Linked DNA regions of Parasegetibacter sp. NRK P23. Each later gene encodes a partner of the first gene's protein in a complex. Links are inferred from orthologs where the notes say so. Each region holds a gene or a part of one and is shown on either strand. Other genes may lie near its edges.

The links. The genes of interacting proteins can lie anywhere in the genome.
Region 2: the proteins of uvrB (region 1) and M4J38_RS15910 are in contact, whole or in part, in a crystal structure (PDB 7EGT), measured with the Thermus thermophilus proteins. The link is inferred for Parasegetibacter sp. NRK P23 from one-to-one orthologs. Residues at the interface, in WP_096411307.1 of Thermus thermophilus: Glu23, Leu25, Arg26, Asp27, Gly28, Glu29, Arg30, Phe31, Arg55, Glu326, Asp327, Phe328, Glu379, Ser382, Gln383, His398, Gly400, Arg401; in WP_096412145.1 of Thermus thermophilus: His654, Arg656, Phe657, Gln666, Asp668, Glu669, Lys680, Arg681, Leu682, Ser683, Lys685, Tyr686, Ala687.

Annotation. Positions count from the first base shown.
Region 1 is NZ_JAMDLG010000001.1:3,802,695-3,805,609, reverse strand. It holds uvrB (excinuclease ABC subunit UvrB), read left to right. Parts: upstream 1-395; coding sequence 396-2,435; downstream 2,436-2,915. Other genes in the region: M4J38_RS15410 (DUF6169 family protein), read left to right, coding at 2,636-2,915; M4J38_RS15420 (DUF4136 domain-containing protein), read right to left, coding at 1-236. UniProt on the Escherichia coli protein: The UvrABC repair system catalyzes the recognition and processing of DNA lesions. A damage recognition complex composed of 2 UvrA and 2 UvrB subunits scans DNA for abnormalities.
Region 2 is NZ_JAMDLG010000001.1:3,905,752-3,908,771, reverse strand. It holds M4J38_RS15910 (ATP-dependent helicase), read right to left. Parts: upstream 2,674-3,020; coding sequence 328-2,673; downstream 1-327. Other genes in the region: M4J38_RS15905 (hypothetical protein), read left to right, coding at 3,014-3,020; M4J38_RS15915 (carboxymuconolactone decarboxylase family protein), read left to right, coding at 1-235. UniProt on the Escherichia coli protein: A helicase with DNA-dependent ATPase activity. Unwinds DNA duplexes with 3'-5' polarity. Translocates on single-stranded DNA with 3'-5' polarity. Initiates unwinding more efficiently from a nicked substrate than double-stranded DNA.

The DNA.
Region 1 (2,915 bases):
TTGAGGAGGTCCGCATCTGCCGAAGTCCGTTGTTTAAACTGTCCGTTGGCGGAAATCACCGCAATGGAGTCTACCAGGCTGTAAGTGCCGTAAGAACTAAATTGCGCCGAGGCGTCGCGGTTCGTAATATACACCCGTGATTCCTCACTGGTCAGGTTATTGAGCGGGTCTTTCCGGCAACCTGTAAGTGCGAGTAAGGCACCGATGCCCGCGTAGAATAGCGTGTTTTTTGTCATGATATACAAGCGATTTAGGTTAGAAATCCGGCTGATCTGAAACGGCCATAGATAAGTACAGGAACAAGATGCAAAGTTCAGGCCGCCGGATGTTAACACCCTCTTAAAGCAACGCGCCATAAGGGTCGATTTGCGCCCTGATTTGCTTAATTTTGAAACATGCCATTCAAAATCCATTCACCATATACGCCGGCGGGCGACCAGCCCACGGCCATTCAGCAATTAACAGAAGGAATAGACAACGGAGAGAAGTTTCAGACGTTACTCGGGGTAACCGGATCGGGGAAAACATTCACCATGGCGAATGTGATCCAGAACGTGCAGAAACCAACATTGGTGCTCACCCACAACAAAACCCTGGTGGCCCAGTTGTACGGTGAGTTCAAACAGTTTTTCCCCGATAACGCGGTAGGTTATTTCGTTTCTTACTACGATTATTACCAGCCCGAAGCATACATCCCCGTAAGTGATACTTATATTGAAAAGGACCTTGCCATCAATGAAGAACTGGACAAACTCAGGCTTCAGGCCACCTCCCAACTGCTCAGCGGCAGGAGGGATATTATTATCGTGGCGAGCGTAAGCTGTATTTATGGTATGGGTAACCCCACGGATTACGAAAACGGGATCATCCGTATTCACCAGGGACAAGTACTGAGCAGACAGGGTTTTTTACACGCATTGGTGAACTCGTTGTACCACCGTACCACAACGGAATTTACACGGGGCACCTTCAGGGTAAAAGGCGATACGGTAGACATTAACCTGCCGTATGTGGATTTCGGCTACCGCATCAGTTTTTTCGGCGATGAAATCGAAGAGATAGAAAGTTTTGATACCGAAACCGGGAAACGCATCGGGAAAATGGACAACGCGGCCATTTTCCCCGCAAACCTTTACCTGGCCCCGAAAGATATTCTGCAGCAGGTGCTCAACGAAATCCAGGATGAACTGGCGGCACAGGTGGAGTACTACAAAAATTCAGGGAAATATATTGAAGCGCAGAGACTGAGTGAAAGAGTGAACTACGACCTGGAAATGATCCGCGAACTGGGCTATTGCAATGGCGTGGAAAACTATTCCCGCTTCTTCGACCGGCGTGCACCGGGAACAAGGCCCTTCTGCCTGCTGGATTATTTTCCCAACGATTTTCTTTGTGTGATCGATGAGAGCCACCAGACCATTCCCCAGGTGAGTGGGATGTATGGCGGCGACCGGAGCCGTAAACTGAACCTCGTGGATTTCGGCTTCCGTTTGCCCTCCGCATTAGACAACAGGCCACTGAACTTCTATGAATTCGAATCCCTGCTCAACCAGGTGGTATTCGTTTCCGCCACGCCCGGTGATTACGAACTGGAAAAAACCGAGGGTATCGTGGTGGAACAGGTGGTGCGTCCAACCGGGTTATTGGATCCGCCCATTGAAGTGCGCCCCAGCACCAACCAGATTGATGACCTCCTCGACGAAATCGATAAGCGGGTGAAAAAAGGCGACCGCGTGTTGGTAACCACACTCACCAAACGCATGGCCGAAGAAATGGACAAATACCTGCACCGCATCAACATCAAATCGAAATACATCCACAGCGAAGTGGATACACTGGACCGGGTGGAAATTCTCCGGCAACTGCGTTTAGGGGAAATTGATGTGCTCGTGGGCGTGAATTTGCTGAGAGAGGGACTCGATCTTCCCGAAGTATCGCTCGTGGCCATACTGGATGCGGATAAGGAAGGGTTTCTCCGGAACGAAAAATCACTTACCCAAACCGCTGGCCGTGCGGCAAGAAACGTTGATGGTCTTGTGATTTTCTATGCGGATAAAATGACGGAAAGTATGCAGCGCACCATCGATGAAACCACACGCCGGCGCGAAAAACAGATCGCTTATAACCTGGAGCACGGCATCACACCAAGAACCGTGGTGAAATCGAAGGAACAGGTGTTTGCTCAGACATCCGTGCTGGACATCAAAGGATTTGATCCCGATTCAAAATATGCGGTGATGGAAACCAAACCCATACTCGCCGCCGAAGAAGAAGGCGTTTACCAGACCGTTCCTCAAATGGAAAAAGCCATCAAAGAAGTGAAGAAGGCCATGGAAAAAGCCGCGCGGGACCTGGATTTCATGGAAGCGGCAAGGTTGCGCGATGAAATGTTCGCCATGCAGAAACAATTGGAAATGATGAAAACAACATCGTAAGAGTAGGTGTTTTTCTGTTTGGCGGGTATTGGAAAGTTGATATACTTTTGTAGTGAATATGAAAAAAACGAATAGCACGGCTAATGCGAAAAGCTCCAAGGGAGCAAGACTCTTCAAGAAAATGATTGAAGAGAAGCGGGCTATTCAAAAACATCTGGCAGAGGGAAAGAAAATTGAGGAGTTAAAGGATAAGTTCAGATTTGTTAAGCCCCTATCAACTTTACGAAAATGATGAACTTTCTTATGAGTTCATAACGGATCAAGGGGTCCGATATAAAATCTATTTCCTGGACACCTCTTATTTGTTTGAAGATTATGCTTCTTTAAAACAGGAAAAAGTCTATTCGTTTAACATTGATGAGGTTGAACGATCTCAAGGGAGTAATGTTGGATCTGATCGGAGGATTGGGTTAACGGTACATAACATGTTTCTTCATTTTTTCGCACAGATAAATAATGTCGCGATCTATGTTTGTGATA
Region 2 (3,020 bases), 100 kb from region 1 along the record:
CGAAGAGTTCTACAATACCGCTCCCGCCGGTATCCGCATGAGCATTATGGCCAACCCGGTGCTGGGCAAGGAATTGTTCGAGACCATCAGTCTGGTGGTGAGTGCTGTAAATGGCTGTGAGATGTGCGTGACTTCACACGAGAAGAATATTGTATTGCATGGGGCTTCGAAGCAAAAGATCCACGATGCGGTACGTTTGGGAGCTGTGGTACGGAGTCTCGCGGTATTGTTGTAAATATTTTATGCGTTGCGCCGTGGCGTCGTTGCGAGAGATTTCTTTCAGGAAGACAATATAGTTTCTCGCAACGACGCCACGGCGCAACGTTTTTATTCCACTATCCGCAACTTCGCGTAATTCAACATAATCTTTTTCTCTCCGTTGTGTTGAAAATTAATCGTCGCGATAGGGTTGTGTGCGGAGCCTTCCAATTTAGCCACAGTTCCGAACCCGAACTTCTGGTGTTCTACCTGCTGGCCCGCCTGTAAGTTGCTGGTATCACTGGCAACAAAATCGGTAGAGGGCACATGCTCCACTACTTTGGCGGGCGCGGGCGGCGGCATGTAAGCCGGTTTGGTATCTTTTCTTTTGGCTGGCGGGGGACCATACATTTTTTCGGCCTGCGCGGCTGCACCAAAACCACCTTTCATTCTTTCGAAAGCTGATCCTCCGGTAAAAGAAGCGCCCTGGTTCCGGGCACCACCACCTGAGTAGCTGCGGTCTAGGTATTCATCCGGAATTTCTTCGAGAAAACGACTCGGCTCGTTCTGCACCAGTTGCCCGAAGCGGTAACGACTATTCGCATAAGAAATCCAAAGCCTCGTTTTTGCGCGGGTAACCACTACATAAAAAAGGCGGCGCTCTTCTTCCAGTTCTTCCCTGGTATTGATGGACATAGCGCTGGGAAACAATGTTTCTTCCAGCCCCACAGAAAATACAACTGGAAACTCAAGCCCCTTCGCCGCGTGGATGGTCATCAGTTTTACCACATCGGCATTCTCATCTTCATCGTTATCGGCATCTGTTAGCAGCGTAATCTGCTGGAGGTAAGCGCCAAGTGATTTGTCCACCTGTTCGCCATCTTCGGTATCAGGTGTTTCGGTAAACTCTTTGATAGAGTTCAGCAATTCCTGCACGTTCTCGTAACGCGCCAGGCCCTCTGATGTTTTATCGGAGAAAAGTTCCTTCACCATGTTGGTATGCTTACCCACCTGCTGTGCCACATCGTAAGCATTCTTATCGTTCAGCAACGCACGGAAATATTTTATCATCTGAACGAATTGCTGGATCGACTCCAACGTACCCGCTTTGAAGCCAAATTCCCCGGCTCTTTCCAGCACCTGCCACATGGAAATATTCTGCTCATTGGCAACGATCACCGCTTTTTCAACGGTAGTTTTTCCTATTCCCCTGGCGGGGTAGTTGATAATACGTTTGAGCCCTTCCTCATCCTGGCCGTTCACGATGATACGAAGGTAGGCCACGAAGTCGCGGATTTCCTTCCGCTGGTAGAAAGACATGCCGCCAAATATTTTGTAAGGAATGGCCTTTCTTCTCAGGCTTTCTTCGAATGCGCGGCTCTGCGCGTTCGTTCTATAGAGAATCGCGAAATCGCGGTTGTTGAAATGATTGCGCAGCTTCTGTTCCTGGATGGTATCTGCTACGAAATGCCCTTCCTCGTTATCGCTCATCGTACGGACGAGCCTGATCTTTTCGCCCTGGGCATTATCTGTCCAGAGGTTCTTCGGAATCTGTCCTTTGTTGTTGCTGATGATCTCGTTGGCAACATTCAGGATATTCTGCGTGCAGCGGTAATTCTGTTCCAGTTTTACCACTTTCACATCGTCATAATCTTTCTGGAACTGAAGGATGTTTTCGATGGTGGCCCCCCGGAAAGAATAGATACTTTGGGCATCATCACCTACCACGCAGATGTTTTCGTGCATCGCCGCGAGCAGTTTGATGATGGCGTACTGGGCAGGGTTGGTATCCTGATACTCATCTACGAGTATGTATTTGAACTTATGCTGGTATTTGTGCAGCGCATCTGGCTGCGTGTTCAGGAGTTCATACATTTTCAGCAGCAGGTCGTCAAAGTCCATCGCGCCGTTTTTGAAGCATCTTTTCACGTATGCGTCAAAGATGCGGGCGATCTCAGGCCGGTTCTGCCGCATATCTTCCTGCTGAATGTAATAATCCGTGGCATATTCCGCGGGCCCGACGAGCGCGTTCTTCGCGCCTGAAATCCTGCTGTGCACCACATTGGGTTTGTAGTGCTTATCGTCGAGGTTCATTTCATTGATCACCGTTTTCAGCACACTCCTCGAATCGTCGGTATCATATATCGTGAAGTTATTGGGATACCCGATGTTATGGGCTTCCCCGCGGAGTATCCGTGCAAAAACACTGTGGAACGTACCCACATATAGATTACGCGCTTCACTATTGCCGAGGATCTTTCCGATCCTTTCCTTCATTTCTGCCGCGGCCTTATTGGTAAAGGTAAGGGCGAGTATGTTGAACGCGTCCACCCCCTGTGCCATGAGGTGGGCAATACGGGTGGTGAGTACTTTGGTTTTTCCGCTGCCGGCACCGGCAACAATCATGATGGGTCCGTCTTTATGCAATACAGCTTCTCGTTGCTGCTCATTCAATCCTTCCAGGTAATTAAACATGGGTGCAATTTACGAAGGAATTGTGTACCCCGGTGCCACCGGTATAGCGGTGCCACCGGGTACCGTGTTTTTCTGCTGATGTTCACCGTGTTAATCTTTTGGAAGAAAAGGCCCTTGGGCGTGAAATCCGCGGAACCGGTGCCACCGACGTTGTTTTCCGTTAACGGAATCAGTATTTTGCCCGGAAGCCCTTCCGTTATTTTCTTTTAGTATTCTGGATTCAAAATTTTCCTTTCATCTCGTTAACATCCATTCTGCACACGAATTCGATTATCTTTATTCCTATTAAATTTTATCATTATGAATGGGCACATGCGTGTGTTCATTAAAAAAAACTACCATGAAAC